2 regions of the Bradyrhizobium sp. 147 genome follow, and region 2 is predicted to be linked to the other one. Evidence: predicted binding sites of a transcription regulator. Region 2 holds the regulator's gene; the other holds the start of a gene.
The links. Region 2 encodes PhoB, which activates phosphate uptake and scavenging genes when phosphate is short. Its sites were predicted from a motif close to TGTCATNNANCTGTCAT; they were not measured.
Positions count from the first base shown of each region.

Region 1 (9,167 bases), on a different contig from region 2:
GTAGCTGGGCTCGGTGCCGAGCAGGCCGATCGAGCCGGTGACCCATGGCAGGTCGTCCGGGAGTGCGGCCTTGCCGAGCAGCGCCTTGGCGCAGCCGGCCGACAGCCGGTCGGCGACCGCGATGACTTCGTCGGTGGCGCCAAGCGCGCCGGCCCCGACGAGCATCGCAACCTTATTGCCGGCATTGAGGATGTCCGCCGCGCGGTCGAGATCGGCGTCACGCGGCGTGATGCTGGGCGCGCTGTAGCCGATGCCAGAATGCAACGTGCCGTGCGCACGGGGCGGGTCCTCGTAAGGCTCTTCCTGGATGTCGTTGGGCAGGATGATCGCTGTCGGGACTCGTCTCGCCAGGGCGATCCGCACGGCGCGATCGATCAAGTGCCGGACCTGCGCGGGCGAAGAGGCTTGTGCGACATAGGCGCCGGCGACGTCCTTGAACATCGACACCAGGTCAAGTTCCTGCTGGTAGCTCCCACCCAGCGCATTGCGCGCCTGCTGGCCGACGATGGCGAGCACCGGCTGGTGATCCAGCAGTGCATCGTAGAGACCGGTGACGAGGTGCGAAGCGCCGGGCCCCGAGGTCGCGATACAGACGCCGAGCTGGCCCGCGAATTTCGCGTAGGCGGTCGCCATGAATGCCGCCATCTCCTCGTGCCGCGCCTGCACGAAGCCGATCTGGCCTTCAGCCCGGTTCATGGCGCCGAACACGCCGTTAATGCCGTCTCCGGGGTAACCGAAGATGTGACGCACGCCCCATTGATGCAGGCGCTGAACGATGAAGTCTGAGACGGTCTGAGACATTACGGGCGGCTCTCTCGGTTCGGACCTGGTTAGACTCAGAGAACCTGTTGTTTCCGGCGATGTTCCTTGGCTCTTGCGGAACCGCGTCGGAACGATCGCTGACCTCGCGCCGTTGATTCACAAATGGCTGAGTGGAGAATGACGATGCTGGATCAGGGTGAACTGGACCAAAACGAGATGGGCCGGCTGATCGGAAGTGACAAGGTCGAAGGAACATCGGTCTATGGGGCCGATCGAAACCGGATCGGTTCAATCGAACGCGTCATGATCGACAAGATCAGCGGCAAGGTCTCTTACGCAGTGCTTGGCTTCGGCGGATTTCTCGGCCTCGGCAATGATCATTACCCGTTGCCCTGGCAGTCCCTGAAATACGACACCGAGCTCGGCGGCTATGTTACCGCGATTACCGCGAAGGATCTGGAAGGCGCTCCGAAATATGGTGAGAAGGCTGAGTGGAACTGGGGTGATGATGCTGCCGTACGCGGTATCAATGCCTATTACGGCGTTCCCTTCGCGTAGCAAAGGACGATACGATGAGTAAGGAACGGCCTACCGATGATCCCCGGACTGAGAGCGACTGGGGTTCGCACAGGCAGACGGACAAGCCTTGGAAGGGCAATCCGGAAAAAGAGCAGGGATCGGACAAAGTAAAGCCCGACCTCGAGAAATGGCACGAGACCAAGACGCACTAACGTCCACTTTCCGTAAGAGCGATCGAGAAGCGCAGCGCGGCGGTGCCGCGCTTTCTGAGCACCGCATTCACGAATGACAGCGGTGCTCCAGCAAGTCGGAACCATGCTTCGGCGCTGCGGTTGGGCTGCCGGCGCGCAAGCTTGGCTCAATTGGCTTGCGACCGGTAGTCCCGATAAAAGGTGGTCAGCGTGGATGCTCAAACCCGGGAGCGTGGGCCGTCCGCGGAGCAGCCGCAGTGGACGAAGGAAGCTCCGAGAACGAATCCTGATCAATCCCGCGACGTCAAGGAGCAGTCGGGCGAACCGGCGCCGCCGTTGCGCGCGAGGCTTCGCCAGCATTGGCTGTTGGCAACTGTCGGCGCCATCGTGCTGATCGCGGCGCTCGTCGGCGGTCTGCTCTATTGGCTTGAGGTCCGCCATTACGAATCCACCGACGACGCTTTCGTCGCCGCGCGCAGTTTTTCGGTGGCTTCGAAGGTCGGTGGTTACGTGACCGACATCCCGGTCACGGACAACCAGCACGTCAATGCCGGCGACCTTCTCGCCAAGCTCGACGAGCGCGACTATCGCATCGCCATCGATCAAGCCGATGCGCAGGTCGCGGCGGCCAAAGCGAACATCGCCAATGTCGGGGCGCAAATCGACTCCCAGCAGGAGCAGATCAAGCAGGCCCAGGCGCAGCTCGAACAGGCTGAGGCCCAACTCCAGTTCTCGCAGGAAGAATTCGCGCGCGCCCAGGATCTGGTCGAAAAGGGAGCCGGAACCGTGCAGCGCCAGCAACAGACCCGTTCCGACCTTCAGGCGCAGCAGGCCAACACCGAGCGCGCCAAGACCGCGGTGACGGCCGCGCAACTGAGCATCAAATCGCTACAAGCGCAGCTCGAAGGCGCCAAGGCGCAGCTCGGGCAATCGCAGGCGCAGCTCGATCAGGCCAAGCTGAACCTGCAATATACCAGCGTCGTTGCGGCGCAGTCCGGTCGCGTCGTCAAGCTCTCCGCCGCCAAGGGCACATTCGTCACCGCCGGCCAGAGCCTGATGATGTTCGTGCCCGACGAGGTCTGGATCGTCGCCAACTATAAAGAAACACAGCTCAACGACATGCGGCCAGGCCAGCCGGTAGAGATGCGCATCGATGCCTATCCCGGCCGCAAGCTGACCGGCCACGTCGATTCGGTGCAGCCGGGCTCAGGCACCGCGTTCAGCCTGCTGCCGGCGGAGAATGCCACCGGCAACTACGTCAAGGTGGTGCAGCGTGTGCCGGTGAAGATCGTGGTCGACAACTGGCCGCCCGATCTGCCGGTCGGACCGGGCATGTCGGTCGTGCCCTGGACCAGGGTGCGATGACGGACGTCACGCAAGGCGGCGCGTCCGCCGGGGGTTGGTCGCCGGAGCGGTCGGCGGCGGGCGGGCACAATCCCTATCTGATCGCCTTCGTGGTCTCGATCGCGACCTTCATGGAGGTGCTCGACACCACCATCGCCAACGTCGCCTTGCGCCACATTGCCGGCGGGCTCGCGGTCGGCATCGACGAGAGCACCTACGTCATCACCAGCTATCTCGTCGCCAACGCCGTCGTGCTGTCGATCTCGGGCTGGCTGTCGACCGTGATCGGCCGCAAGCGCTTCTACATGATGTGCGTCGCGACGTTCTCGATCGCGTCGCTCCTGTGCGGCTTCGCCTGGAATTTGCAATCGCTGGTACTGTTCCGGATCTTGCAAGGCCTTGGTGGCGGCGGCATGGCGACCAGCGAGCAGGCGATCCTCGCCGATTCCTTCCCACCGCATAAGCGTGGCCAGGCCTTTGCCATCTACGGCGTCGCCGTCGTGGTCGCGCCAGTGATCGGGCCGACGCTCGGCGGCTGGATTACCGATACGTATACTTGGCACTGGGTGTTCCTGATCAACGTTCCCATGGGATTGCTGTCGTTGTTCCTGGTCGGCACGCTGGTCAAAGAGCCGTCGGGCGCAGAGGAGGAGAGGGAGAAGCTGCTCAGCAAGGGTCTGCGCGTCGACTATGTCGGTTTCGCCCTCGTTGCGATCGGGCTCGGCTCGCTCGAATTCGTGCTCGACGAAGGCCAGCGCAATGACTGGTTCGGATCGAACATGATCGTCGTCTTCGCGGTGCTCGCGGCCGTCTCGCTGCTCTCGCTCATTCCCTGGGAGCTGACGCGGGAGCAGCCCATCGTCGACCTTCGCCTGCTTGGCCGCCGTCAGTTCGCCGCCTGCTTCCTCGTCATGCTCGGCACCGGCGCGGTGCTGATCTCGACGACGCAGCTCCTGCCGCAACTGCTCCAGACCGAGCTGAACTACACCGCGATGCTGGCCGGTCTCGCGTTGTCGCCCGGCGGCGTCGCGACGCTGGTGCTGATGCCGGTGGTTGGCCGCCTCGTCGGCATCGTGCAGCCGAAATATCTCATCATGTGTGGTGCCGCCATCGTCGCGTTCTCGATGTGGCATCTCACCGGGCTGACCGGCGACATCACCTACGGCTACGCTGCGCTGTCGCGCATCTTCCTTGCGCTCGGTCTCCCCTTCCTGTTCCTGCCGGTGACGACCGCGTCCTATGACGGCATCCCGCCGGACAGGACCAACCAGGCCTCGGCGCTGATCAATGTCGCCCGCAATATCGGCGGCTCCATGGGTGTCGCGCTGGCGCAGACCATTCTGGCGCAGCGCCAGCAATTCCACCAGAGCCGCCTGATCGAGCACGCAGCGCCGTCCGATCTCGGCTACCAGCAGACCATCGACGCCATGACACGTTACTTCCAAGCGCAGGGCTCCAATGCAAGCGATGCCGCGTCGCAGGCGGTCGCATGGGTTGGCAAGACCTTGCAGCAGCAGGTCGACCTCCTCGCCTATATCGACGTGTTCTGGACGCTTGCGATTATCGCCCTGCTGATGATCCCCACCGCAGCCGTGCTCCGCAGGATCGATTTGAGCGCGCCGGCGCGGGGGCACTGACGGGCTCTCCCGTTCAGAGAGAAGGGGTGACCGCGGCACGAGACTGCGGCTAGACTGAACCTGACATCAAGCAAAGCCCTGGGAGGAAACTGACGTGAAGACCGCGATCACCGAACTGTTCGGCATCGAGCACCCGATCATCCAGGGCGGCATGCATTTCGTCGGCTTTGCCGAGCTGGCCGCCGCCGTCTCCAATGCCGGCGGGCTCGGCATCATCACCGGGCTTACGCAGAAGACGCCCGAGCTGCTGGCCAAGGAGATCGCGCGCTGCCGCGACATGACGGACAAGCCGTTCGGCGTGAATCTCACCTTCCTGCCGACCTTCTCGGCGCCGCCTTATCCGGAATACATCGCGGCCATCGTCGAAGGTGGCATCAAAGCGGTGGAGACAGCGGGCCGCAGCCCGGAAGCATACATGCCGGCGCTGAAGGCGGCCGGCATCAAGGTCATCCACAAATGCACCTCGGTGCGCCACTCCCTGAAGGCGGAGCGGATCGGCTGCGACGCCGTCAGCGTCGACGGCTTTGAATGCGGCGGCCATCCCGGCGAGGACGACGTTCCCAACATGATCCTGCTGCCGCGCGCGGCGGAAGAGTTGAAGATTCCCTTCGTCGCCTCCGGGGGCATGGCCGACGGGCGCAGCCTGGTCGCGGCGTTGTCACTCGGCGCAGCCGGCATGAACATGGGCACTCGCTTCATCGCCACCAAGGAAGCGCCGGTGCATCAGAACGTCAAGAACGCGCTGGTCGCCGCCACCGAACTCGACACCCGCCTGATCATGCGGGCGCTGCGCAATACCGAGCGCGTCCTGAAGAACGCCAATGTCGACCGCCTGCTCGAGATCGAGCGCGAGAAGGGCACCAAGCTCACCATCGACGACATTCACGACCAGGTCGCGGGTGTCTATCCCAGGATCATGCTGGACGGTCAGATGGACGCGGGCGCCTGGAGCTGCGGCATGGTCGCAGGCCTCATCCACGACATTCCCTCCTGCAAGGAGCTCGTCGACCGCATCATGAGTGAGGCGGAAACCATCATCCGCAGCCGCCTGATCGGGTTCCTGGATGGGACGGAGACGACGCGAAAAGTCGCCTGACTCCGCCAAACTTCTTAACCACGGCGGCAATTGGCCGCTGGAATTGCGCGTGGCGCCTCCTAAATAGGGGTAAATTACCCCTTCATCAATTTCAGGAGGTGCTCGTGGTCCTGAAAAGCGTTCCCTTTGCAATTGCGATGGCGCTCGTGCTCGCAGCGGCGGGCCTCGCGAGTGCTGACGACTACAAGCCTGACGAATATCTGGGTCTCGATCTGTCCAAGGCCGTGCTGTCGCCGAAGCGGCTTGGTCCTGAGACGCAGTTCGCGCCGGTCGCTTTGGAGGCACGCGGCGGCAACGAGGCGCAGGCGCGCGCCGAGCCGATCCACGTGCCGAAGAAGGTTGCCGCCGAACGCGTGCAAGTGGCCGAGCCCAAGGTCGGCCATGGCCGGAGCGTTCAGCCGCGCGGTACGGCCCGCACCAAACTCTCGCATCGCCACGGCAATCCGCTCGACGCACAGGCGCTGGACACGCGTATCCAGACTTGGCCATGCCGCTCCGGCGGCATCTGCAATTGGAAGCGTTAGTCGCAGCGCTGCTGCCTCTTCACCTCGCCGCCGCAAGCGGGCGAGGAAGCGCACCTGCACCGTGGTTACGCTTGCCAGTCGAAACCGTCATCCGCGCGTCGTAAAATCGTAGGCGCGAAGTCAAGAAACCGTAAGGATAGAGTCAAGGAGCGCAGGCACCTTCCGTTGCGATTCGACGAAGGTTTCCTGAATGGCAACGCTCCGCGCCGCGCGGGCATGGACCCGGCGGCAATTTTTGGTCCATTCAACCTCCAGTCTCGCCGTCGCCTCGCTTGGGACGCTCGCAAAGCCGCATCTCAGTCGCGCTGCCGACCGTCCGCAGATCACGAGCGGCATCCAGTCCGGCGATGTCTCTGGAGCCTCCGCCGTGATCTGGGCGCGTGCCGACCGAGCGGCGCGGATGCGGGTGGAGTGCTCGACCCTCGAGAGCTTCAAGGCGATCGTCGCGTCGGCCTCCGGCGATGCGCTGCCCGAGGCCGATTTCACCTCAAAACTACTGCTGAACGATCTGCCTCCCGGGCAGGACATCTTCTACCGCGTCCGCTTAGACGACGCCGCGACCGGGATTGCCGGCGAAAGCCGCGTCGGCCATTTCCGCACCGCGCCGGCTGCGGGCCAGTCGATCTCGTTCCTGTGGTCCGGCGACACCGCGGGGCAGGGCTGGGGCATCGACGTCTCGCGCGGCGGATATCGCAGCTATCGCACCATGCTCGACAACCGCCCGGATTTCTTCATCCATTCCGGCGACCACATCTATGCAGACTGCACGATTCCTGCCGAACAAAACCTGCCGAACGGCGGAATTTGGCGCAACATCGTCACTGAGGAAAAATCCGAGGTCGCGCACACGCTGGCGCAGTTCCGCGGCAATTACAAATACAACCACCTCGACGAACACTTTCGCGCCTTCCATGCCGAGGTGCCGATGTTGGCGCAGTGGGATGATCACGAGGTCACCAACGACTGGTCGCCGACCGGCAGCTACGACGCCGCCGGTTACGAGGACGACGGCACGCCGCTCTTGGTCGCGCGCGCCCGCCGCGCCTTCTTCGATTTCGTGCCGATCCGCGACGTTGGCGCGCGGCAGGGTCGGGTCTATCGCAAGATCGCTTACGGCCCGCTGCTCGACGTTTTCATGATCGACATGCGTAGCTATCGCGATGGCACCTGGAACAAGGGATGCGACCATCGCGGCTGGATCGTCGGCACCGAGCAGCTCGCCTGGTTGAAGCGCGAGCTCGCTGCCTCACGCGCGACCTGGAAGGTGATTGCGGCCGATTTGCCGATCGGCCTGATCAGCCTGGACGCCGTTGCGCTCGGCAATGGGCCGCCCGACCGGCGTGAGCACGAGATCGCCGATCTGCTGGCGTTCATCAAGCGCGCCGGAATCCGCAACATCGTCTGGCTCACTGCCGACATGCACTACACCGCCGCGCACTATTACGATCCCAACAAGGCGCAATTCCAGGACTTCGATCCGTTCTGGGAGTTCGTCTCCGGCCCGCTGCATGCCGGCACCTGGAGCCCGGGCGAACTCGATGACACGTTTGGTCCGGTCGCAATGTACCAGCACGGCTGTAGCGCTGCGCAGGGCGAGAATCTGGCGCCGTGCTTCGGCTTGCAGTTCTTCGGCCGGGTCGACATCGACGGCCGCAGCGGTGTGATGAGAGTGACCTTGAAGGACGTCGATAACCGCGATCTCTGGTCAGTCGATATCCAGCCGCAGCAGCAGGCACGACCGGCCGTCGTGGCTCAGCATTCGTAGGCCATTAACTCGATCTTGATTGGCCGCCCGGCGTCTCCCGCGCTATGGTCGCTGCTCCTGCCACTTCCTTTCCATCACCGAAGAGTCTGTCACCGCGCGTCTGGCGCGATGAACTACGTCAGGAGCCTGTTTCATGCACCATCTGCAGACACAGGGCATTAGCATGCCCAAGCTCGGCCTCGGCACCTTCCGCATGCAGGGCGATGCCTGCCGGGCCGCGGTCGAGAGCGCCCTGTCGATTGGCTATCGCCACATCGACACCGCCGAGATGTACGCCAATGAGGAGTCGATCGGCTCGGCCATCGCCGCTTCCCGCCTGCCGCGCGGCGAACTGCACATCACCACAAAGGTCTGGCACGAGAATCTGGCGCCGGAGGCGATCCGTCGCGCTTTCGATGCCAGCCTAAAGAAGCTCAGGCTCGACCATGTCGACCTCTATCTCGTGCACTGGCCGTCGAAAATCGCCAATTGGGGCGCGGTGTTCGAGACCCTGATGAAGCTCAAGGAGGAGGGGCGGACGCGGGCGATCGGCGTTGCGAACTTTACCACCGCGCTGCTCAAGATTGCCGTCGAGGACATCAAGGCGCCAATCGCCTGCAACCAGGTCGAATATCACGCCATGCTCGATCAATCGAAGGTGTTGGCCTATCTCAGTGCCAGGAGGATTCCGCTGGTCGCCTATTGTCCGCTGGCGCAGGGGCGCTTCGCAACAGATCCGGTGCTGAGCGAGATCGGCGTTAAGCACAACGCGACCGCGGCTCAAGTGGCGCTGAAATGGTTGCTCGATCAAGACGGCGTCGTGGCGATCCCGAAGGCGTCGCGGCGCGAGAGCCAGCAGGCCAATCTCGATGCCCTGAAGATCACGCTCGACGATGCCGACCGCAACAAGATCGCCGCACTGCCGAAGGACAGGCGCTGCGTCAATCCCGGCTTTGCGCCGGCGTGGGATTAGCCCCGAGTGCTTTCGAACGCGCAGAAAATGGCCCCGCGAGGGGCCATCTCCATGCTGCGTTGCGCTTTAGTCCCAGTGATGGTGGCGATGACTGCGCTTGATTACGACGACCTTGTCGCCGCGATGGTGCCAGCCGCGATGCCAGCCGTGGTCACGATGCATGCCGTATTCGGCGCGGGCAGCGTACGGGCCGTGATGATGATGACCGCGCTTGATCACCACCGTCTCGGCGCTCGCCAGAGTCGGCCCTGCGATCACGAGCGCGCCGAGAGCTGCAACCACATAACCACGCTTCTTCATGATGTCCTCCTCCAATCGAATGCACATCTAAACCGTACATGCACGCGAACGTTCCGGAGGAACGGCGGGAGAATTCT
Region 1 is NZ_JADPKL010000024.1:185,634-194,800, forward strand. Features, by position in the region: gene IVA87_RS06455 (thiamine pyrophosphate-requiring protein) at 1-801, opposite strand, end outside; gene IVA87_RS06460 (PRC-barrel domain-containing protein) at 946-1,320, shown strand; gene IVA87_RS06465 (HlyD family secretion protein) at 1,683-2,837, shown strand; gene IVA87_RS06470 (DHA2 family efflux MFS transporter permease subunit) at 2,834-4,453, shown strand; gene IVA87_RS06475 (nitronate monooxygenase family protein) at 4,548-5,549, shown strand; gene IVA87_RS06480 (hypothetical protein) at 5,654-6,073, shown strand; gene IVA87_RS06485 (alkaline phosphatase D family protein) at 6,264-7,838, shown strand; gene IVA87_RS06490 (aldo/keto reductase) at 7,972-8,790, shown strand; gene IVA87_RS06495 (hypothetical protein) at 8,857-9,090, opposite strand.
Region 1: a site for PhoB is predicted at 6,159-6,175, ahead of IVA87_RS06485 (alkaline phosphatase D family protein). Genes of this name have one in related genera too.

Region 2 (9,167 bases):
TCGAGCCGAGCTTTGTTCCGGAGCAGTCGTCGGCCGACCGCTCCCGCTATTTCTGGTCCTACACCATCGTCATCACCAATTCCGGCGACGAGACCGTGCAGCTGAAGACGCGGCACTGGATCATCACCGACGCCTCCGGCCGCCAGCAGGAGGTGAAGGGCGAGGGCGTCGTGGGTGAGCAGCCGATCCTGGCCCCCGGCGAGCGCTTCGAATACACCTCCGGCGTGCCGCTCACGACCGCCTCCGGCTTCATGACCGGCCGCTACCAGATGGTCAGCGAAAGCGGCGAGCGCTTCGAGATCGACGTGCCGACGTTCTCGCTGGACAGTCCGGACAACAAGCGGGTGTTGAACTAGCCTCCGATGTCATTGCTCGCGAAGGCGGAGAATCCAGCAAGCCGCGGCCTATCGGTTCAATCACTGTTCGGCTCAATCACTGTCGTCTCGGACTAATGGATCGCCCGATCACGGCCGGGCGATGACAGCGAGTACGTGCGAGCAGCCTCCCCAGCCTCGTCATTCCTAGCCTAGCTATGCGCGATGCCTAGGCGTCCTCCACGCCCGCCTCGTGCGGCGTGAACTGGTAGACCGACGAGCAGAACTCGCAGGTGACGACGACCTTGTCGTCCTTGACCATCGCGGCGCGATCGTCGGGCGAGAAGCTCTTGAGCATGGAGGCAACCGCATCGCGCGAGCAGGAGCACCGCGCTTCGAGAACCTGCGAATTGAATACGCGCACACCGCGCTCGTGGAAGAGGCGGAATAGCAGCCGCTCGCCGGAGAGCTCGGGATCGATCAGCTCGACGTCCTCGACGGTCTCGATCAGCGAGCGCGCCTCGACCCAGGCGTCGTCTTCGGCGACGCTGTGCACCTCGCTGCCCTCGGGCGCATCCCCGGGATGCAGGTCCGCCTGCCGCGCGCGCTCCGGCGCCTTGGGCAGAAACTGCATCAACATGCCACCGGCGCGCCAGCGATGCTTGCCGCCGTCGCTACTGCGCCATTCCTCGCCGACCGCAAGACGCACGCGCGTCGGGATCTGCTCGGAGCGGAGGAAATATTCGTGAGCGGCCTCTTCCAGGCTGCCGCCGTCGAGCGCGACCAGACCCTGGTAGCGGCTCATGTCGGGGCCCTGGTCGATGGTCATGGCGAGATGACCGCGGCCGAGCAGCGTGCCGGAATCTTTGGCGTCACCCAGACGCGCGGCATCGAAGCGCGCATAGGCGCGCAGGCGATCCGGCGCCATGTAGTCGACGACCAGGAACGACACCGGACCGTCGGTCTGGGCCTGAAGGATGAAGCGGCCCTCGAATTTCAGCGCCGAGCCGAGCAACGTCGTCAGCACGATGGCCTCGCCGAGCAGCTTGCCGACGGGAGCGGGATAATCGTGCTTGGTGAGAATGTCGTCGAGCGCCGGACCGAGCCGCACCAGGCGGCCGCGCACGTCGAGTGCGTCGACCTCGTAGGGCAGCACGGCGTCATCGATCGGAACCGGTGATGGCGCGCGAACCGGGCCTTCTGGCCCGGTTTTCATGTCAGGGGATTGGGAAACCATGGCCGTGTATCTGGGGTCGGAGGTGGGAAATGGAAGGGGGCGCGAGGGAGTGTTCCCGAGGCAGTTATGATCACACACGATACTGCTAATTCGGGGTCGTCCCGGCTTTCGCCAGGACGACGAACCAAACCCACTTCGCCTTCACCAGGCTGCGCTACTTCACCGCGTCAAAGCACCAGGCCAATATGCCCTTCTGCGCATGCAGGCGGTTTTCGGCCTCGTCGAACACGACCGATTGCGGGCCGTCGATCACTTCATCCGTGACCTCCTCGCCGCGATGGGCAGGCAGGCAGTGCATGAACAGCGCGTCGGGCTTGGCCAGCGACATCAGCTTGGCATTGACTTGGTAGGGCTTGAGCACGTTGTGGCGGTGCTCGCCTTCCTTGTCGCCCATCGACACCCAGGTGTCGGTGACGATGCAGTCGGCGCCCTTTACGGCGGCTTCCGGATCGGTGCCGAGCACGATCGGCGCATTGGTCATCTTGATCCAGTCGCGCATCGCCTTTTTCGGCGCGAGCTCCGGCGGCGTTGCGACGTTGAGCTGGAACTTGAAGCGCTCGGCGGCGTGGGCCCAGGACGCCAGCACGTTGTTGTCGTCGCCTGTCCAGGCCACCGTCTTGCCCTCGATCGGGCCGCGATGCTCCTCATAGGTCATGAGGTCGGCCATCACCTGGCAAGGGTGCGAACGGCGCGTCAGGCCGTTGATGACGGGCACGGTCGCATAGGCCGCAAGCTCCAGCAGCGCCTCGTGATTGAGGATGCGGATCATGATGGCGTCGACATAGCGCGACAGCACGCGCGCGGTGTCGGCGATGGTCTCGCCCCGGCCGAGCTGCATTTCGGCGCCGGTGAGCATGATGGGCTCGCCGCCGAGCTGGCGCATGGCGACGTCGAACGACACCCGCGTCCGCGTCGAGGGGCGCTCGAAGATCATCGCCAGCGTCTTGCCTTCGAGCGGCCTGACCGGCTGATGCGCCTTCTGCTTCGCCTTCATGGCGGAGGATGCGGCGAGCATGCGCTTGAGCTCCGACAGCGGGAGCTCATTGATGTCGAGGAAGTGCTTTGGCGACTTGCTCATCAGCTTGCCGCCCGCTTGGTCTGACTGCACGAGATCGCCGCGCAGGCGCGCTCGAGCCGCCCGACGCTGTCCTCGATCTCGGCTTCGGTGACGATCAGCGGCGGCAGGAAGCGCACGACATTGTCGCCGGCGCCGACGGTGAGCAGCTTTTCGTTGCGCAGGGCGGCAACGAGATCACCCGAAGGCACGACCGCCTTGATGCCGATCAGGAGCCCCTCACCGCGGACTTCGCTGACGATATCAGGATAGCGATCGATCACCGAGGCGAGCTTCTGCTTGAGCAGCAGCGACATCCTCTGCACGTGATCGAAAAAGCCGGGCTCGAGCATGACGTCGAGCACGGCGTTCGCAGCGGAGATCGCGAGCGGATTGCCGCCGAAGGTCGAGCCGTGCGAGCCGGGCGTCATGCCGGAAGCCGCTTCCGCGGTGGCAAGACAAGCGCCGATCGGGAAGCCGCCACCGAGCGCTTTCGCCAGCGACATCACGTCGGGGGTAACGCCGAGACGGCGATGCGCGAACAGATCGCCGGTGCGGCCCATGCCGGTCTGCACCTCGTCGAACGCGAGCAACAGCCCCTTCTCGTCGCAGAGCTGACGCAGCGCCTTGAGGAAGGCGGGTGTTGACGAACGCACGCCGCCCTCGCCCTGGATCGGCTCGATCAGGATGCCGGCGGTCTGCGGACCGATCGCCTTCTTCACGGCCTCGATGTCGCCATGCGGGACTTGGTCGAAGCCATCCATGGGCGGGCCGAAACCTTCAAGATATTTTGCCGAGCCCGTCGCCGCCAGCGTCGCCAGCGTGCGGCCGTGGAAGGCGCCTTCGAAGGTGATCATGCGATAGCGATCGGGATGGCCCTTGGCGGCGTGATAGCGCCGCACGACCTTGATCACGCATTCCAACGCTTCGGCGCCGGAATTGCAGAAGAACACGAAGTCCGCGAAACTTTCGTTGCACAGACGCGTTGCAAGCCGTTCGCCATCGGGACTCTGGAACAGGTTCGACATGTGCCAGAGCCTGGTCGCCTGCTCCTGCAACGCCTTGACCAATGCGGGATGGGCGTGGCCGAGCGCGTTCACCGCGACGCCCGAGGTGAAATCGAGATAGCGATCGCCATTGGTCGCGATCAGCCAGCAGCCTTCGCCGCGCTCGAAGCCAAGGTCCGCCCTGGCGAAAACGGGAAGCAGATGCGGCGCGGCGCTGTTGGTCATGACCATCACTTGGATGTTGCATTTGGACGTTGAGACCTGCCTGGCATGCCTTGCGCAGCGCACCATTGACCGGTCCGGAAAACGAAACGTGCCGCCTTTTAAGGGCGGCACGCGTCACCATCTTATGCCTGGCAAGACGGGTGTCAATGCCGCCGGAAAGCCTCGCGAAACGCCGAATCCGTAGTCTTGCGGTGCCGATCTTGCAGGGTTTTCACCACGGAACATGTGGAAGCGAGTCGGCGGACTCTTGCGCGGGAGTCACGCCATATTGTAGCGTTCGGACTGTCAGATACGACATCTCGTGCAGCGGTTCTGATCCCAAGAGTCCTCATGTACCGGCGTAAACGTTCGGGCGTCAGTCACGCGCCCGGCGAGCCTTAAGGGATTCTGACGGCACGGGTTTTTCAAGGCTTAAGCATTCGCTGTGAGGCCCCAGGATGGCGGCGCGCAACGAGGGAAAGGGTGCAATGACGGTTTTGACCTGGTCCGATGATCGCGTCGAGCAGCTGAAGAAGCTCTGGGAGGCCGGACTTTCGGCCAGCCAGATCGCGGCCGAGCTCGGCAATGTGACCCGCAATGCCGTGATCGGCAAAGTGCACAGGCTTGGCCTGTCGGGCCGCGCCAAGAGCCCTTCATCGGCAGCGCCGCGGCCGCGCAAGGCGCGGCCCGCGCAGCATATGATGCGGGTGACCCGGCCGATCTCGCGCGGCAACACCGCGCTGGCGCAGGCCTTCGAGGTCGAGGTGGAGGCCGAACCGGTCACCTACGACAACGTGGTGCCGATGAGCCAGCGGCTGTCGCTGCTGGAATTGAACGAGGCGACGTGCCACTGGCCGGTCGGCGATCCCTCCAGCCCGGACTTCTTCTTCTGTGGCGGCAAGGCGCTGTCAGGCCTGCCCTACTGCGCCCAGCACTCGCGCGTCGCCTATCAGCCGGCAGCGGATCGCCGGCGGGCGGCACCGAAGCCGAGCACGCGGTGATTATTTCCTGAGATCGAGCCGGCAGCCGTCACGCGGTGACGGCGCAACAAACCCGATGTCGTCCCGGACAAGCGTAGCGCCGATCCGGGACCGATAGCCACCGCAAGCCGTGGTTACGGGGCCTCGGAGTTACCTTTTTCGCGCAACAATGGGCCCGGGTCCCGGATCGGCGCTTCGCTCCGGACAACGCTGCGCGTTGCCGGAGCTACGCTTGTCCGGGACGACGGCCGAGATTGTTGACGCAGCTGGGCCTACGTCTGCTCCGCCTTTGCAAACCGATCATCCAGCGCATAACCCGCGCCGCGGACGGTACGGATCGGGTCCTGCTCGCGGCCGAGATTGAGCAGCTTGCGCAGGCGGCCGATATGGACGTCGACGGTGCGCTCGTCGATGTAGATGTCGCGGCCCCAGACGCTGTCGAGCAGCTGCTCGCGCGAGAACACGCGACCGGGATGCTCCAGGAAAAACTCCAGCAGGCGATATTCGGTCGGGCCGAGATCGATCGGCCGGCCCGAACGCGCGACGCGGCGCTTGTCGCGATCGAGCTCGATGTCGCCATAGGCGAGCACGGTGGCGAGCCGCTCGGGGCTTGCGCGCCGCAGAAGGCCCTTCACGCGCGCGAGCAGCTCCGGCACCGAGAACGGCTTGACGATGTAGTCGTCGGCGCCGGTCGCAAGACCCCGCACCCGCTCGCTCTCCTCGCCGCGCGCGGTCAGCATGATGATCGGGAGCTGCTTGGTCTCGGGACGGGTGCGCAGCCGCCGGCACAGCTCGATGCCGGACAGTCCCGGCAGCATCCAGTCGAGCACGATCAGATCGGGGATGTGTTCCTTAAGGCGGGTGTCGGCGTCGTCGCCGCGCATCACCGTCTCCACGTCATAGCCGTCGCCTTCGAGGTTGTAACGCAGAAGCTCGGTGAGAGCTTCCTCGTCCTCAACCACCATAATGCGTGCGCCCATGTTGTCGTCGCTCCCTAGGTATTCGGTACCGTCGTGGCGAAGGTCGTCATGTCGCCCTTCGGCCGCTTGTCGGTGATCGCCTGCCCCTCGATCATGTAGAACACGGTCTCGGCGATGTTGGTGGCGTGATCACCGATCCGCTCGATGTTCTTGGCGCAGAACATCAGATGGATGCAGAACGAGATGTTGCGCGGATCCTCCATCATATAAGTGAGGAGCTCGCGAAACAGAGAGGTGCAGATGGCGTCCACTTCCTCGTCGCCCTTCCACACTGCCATCGCCGCCGGCAAATCGTGCGCGGCATAGGCATCAAGCACCGACTTGACCTGCTGCTGCACGAGGTCGGTCATGTGCTCCAGGCCGCGGAACAGTTTCAGCGGATGGAAGTCTGTCTCCAGCGCCGCAACGCGCTTGCCCATGTTCTTGGCGAGGTCGCCGATGCGCTCAAGATCGGTGGCAACGCGCATGGCGCCGACGATCTCGCGCAAATCCACCGCCATCGGCTGGCGGCGGGCGATGGTGAGCACGGCGCGCTCCTCGATGCGCTTCTGAAGCGCGTCGAGCTCGGCATCGGTGGTGACGACGCGCTGGCCGAGCGCGACGTCGCGGCGGATCAGCGCGTCGACGGAATCGACGATCATGCGCTCGGCGATGCCGCCCATCTCGGCGACGAGGCGAGTGAGCTCCTGGAGGTCGGTATCGAAGGCCTTTGCGGTATGTTCAGTACCCATGTCCCGTCTCCTCAGCCGAACCGGCCGGTGATGTAATCCTGCGTACGCCGATCGCTCGGCGACGTGAAGATCTTGCTGGTGTCATCGAACTCGATCAGCTCGCCGAGATACATGAAGGCGGTTTTATCAGAGACGCGCGCCGCCTGCTGCATATTGTGGGTGACGATCGCGATCGTGTAGTTCTCGGACAATTCCTGGATCAGCTCCTCGACCTTGGCGGTCGAGATCGGGTCGAGCGCCGAGCAGGGCTCATCGAACAAGATCACTTCGGGCCGTACCGCGACCGTGCGGGCAATGCAGAGGCGCTGCTGCTGGCCGCCGGAGAGCGACAGGCCGGACGCGTTGAGCTTGTCCTTGACCTCGTTCCACAGCGCGCCGCCGCGCAGCGCCTTCTCGACGCGGTCGTCCATCTCGGACTTCGAGATCTTCTCATAGAGGCGGATGCCGAAGGCGATGTTCTCGTAGATCGTCATCGGGAACGGCGTCGGTTTCTGGAACACCATGCCGACCCGGGCGCGCAGCAGGTTGAGGTCCAGCTTGGGATCAAGGATGTTGGTCTGGTCGAGCAACAGCTGGCCGGTGGCGCGCTGGCCTGGATAGAGATCGTACATCCGGTTGAAGATGCGCAGCAGGGTCGACTTGCCGCAGCCCGACGGGCCGATGAAGGCCGTGACGCGGTTGGTGCCGAGGGCCAGATTGATGTTCTTCAGCGCGTGGTGCTCACCGTAGTAGAAATTGAGGTTGCGCGCGGTCACCTTGGCAGGCGCCTCGGGTAGCGGCTGTGAGCCGGGATGAACGGTCGGCGCACTTACGGAAACAGACATTTCACTCATTTTGCAGTCCTCTCGGCGCCAAGGATGCGCGCGCCAATGTTCAGGGCAAGCACGGTCAGGGTAATGAGCAGCGCCCCACTCCAGGCGAGCTGCTTCCAATAGGCGTAGGGGCTCTGCACGAAGTTGTTGATGGTGACAGGCAGGTTGGCCATCGTCTTGTCGAGACCGAGGCTGAAGAACTGGTTCGATAGCGCCGTGAACAGCAGCGGCGCGGTCTCGCCGGCGACGCGCGCAGTCGCCAGCAGCACGCCGGTGATCAGGCCGGAGCGCGCGGCACGATAGGCGATCCGTTTGATCACCAGCGAACGCGGCAGGCCGAGCGCGCTGGCGGCTTCACGCAGCGGGTTCGGCACCAGCAGCAACATGTCTTCGGTCGTGCGCACCACGACCGGGATCACGATCACGGCGAGCGCCAGCGCGCCGGCGATCGCCGAGAAGCCGCGCATCGGCACCACCACCGCGCCGTAGATGAACAGGCCGATGATGATCGAAGGCGCCGAGAGCAGGATGTCGTTGATGAAGCGGATCACCGAGGTCAGCTTGTCGTTGCGGCCGTACTCGGCGAGATAGGTGCCGGCGAACAGGCCGAGCGGCGCGCCGATGCCGACGCCGATCACGGTCATGATCAGCGAGCCGACGATGGCGTTGAGCAGACCGCCCTCGTTCGATCCGGGCGGGGGCGTGTTCTCGGTGAAGACCTGGTAGTTGAGCCCGGCCAGGCCATTGTAAAGCAGCGTGATCAAAATCAACGCGAGCCAAGTGACGCCGAAGGCGGCGGCTGCGATGCAGAGACCGCGGATGACGATGTCCCAGCGGCGACGGCGCGAATAGATCGGGTTCATGGCGTCACTTTCCGGCCTTGGTTTCCAGCCGCATCAGCATCAGCCGCGCGGCGGCGAGCACGAAGAACGTCAGTACGAACAGGAGCAGGCCGAGCAGGATCAGGCCGGACTGGTGCAGGCCGTCACTCTCGGCGAATTCGGAGGCGATCGCCGCCGAGATCGTGGTGCCCGGAGCGAAGATCGACGAGGAGATGCGGAACGAGTTGCCGATGATGAAGGTCACCGCCATCGTCTCGCCGAGCGCGCGACCTAGCGCCAGCATGACGCCGCCGATGATGCCGATGCGGGTGTAGGGGATCACCACGCTGCGGACGACTTCCCAGGTGGTGCAGCCGACGCCGTAGGCGGCTTCCTTCAGCACCGGCGGCACCGTCTTGAACACGTCGACCGAGATCGAGGTGATGAAGGGCAGCACCATGATGGCGAGGATCAGCGCGGCATTGAACAGGCTGAGATACGACGGCGGACCTGCGAAGATCGCCCCCAGCACGGGGACGCCGTCGAAGACCCGTATCATGAAGGGCTGGAAGGTGTTGGCCAGGAACGGGCCCAGCACGAAGAAGCCCCACATGCCGTAGATGATCGAGGGAATGCCGGCGAGCAGCTCGATCGCCATGCCGATCGGGCGGCGCAGCCATTGCGGGCAAAGCTCGGTGAGGAAGATCGCAATACCGAGACCGACCGGAATGGCGATCAGCATCGCGATGAAGGAGGTGACGAGCGTGCCATACATCGGCCCGAGCGCGCCGAGCACGGGCGGATCGGCCGACGGCGCCCAGCGCTGCGTCCACAGGAACGAGAGGCCGTATTCCTTCATCGCGGGGAAGGCGCCGACGATCAGCGAAATGATGATGCCGCCGAGGATCAGCAGCACCGAGATCGCGGAAAGTCGCGTGATCCAGTAGAAGGTGACGTCGCCGAGCTTGAACGCGCTCAAGGCCTTGGCGCGGTCATATGGTCCGGCGTCGTCGATTACATCGCGCTG
Region 2 is NZ_JADPKL010000005.1:51,777-60,943, forward strand. Features, by position in the region: gene apaG (Co2+/Mg2+ efflux protein ApaG) at 1-356, shown strand, start outside; gene IVA87_RS00950 (Hsp33 family molecular chaperone) at 544-1,551, opposite strand; gene argF (ornithine carbamoyltransferase) at 1,706-2,629, opposite strand; gene IVA87_RS00960 (aspartate aminotransferase family protein) at 2,629-3,837, opposite strand; gene IVA87_RS00965 (GcrA family cell cycle regulator) at 4,305-4,817, shown strand; gene phoB (phosphate regulon transcriptional regulator PhoB) at 5,069-5,776, opposite strand; gene phoU (phosphate signaling complex protein PhoU) at 5,791-6,507, opposite strand; gene pstB (phosphate ABC transporter ATP-binding protein PstB) at 6,519-7,340, opposite strand; gene pstA (phosphate ABC transporter permease PstA) at 7,337-8,182, opposite strand; gene pstC (phosphate ABC transporter permease subunit PstC) at 8,187-9,167, opposite strand, start outside.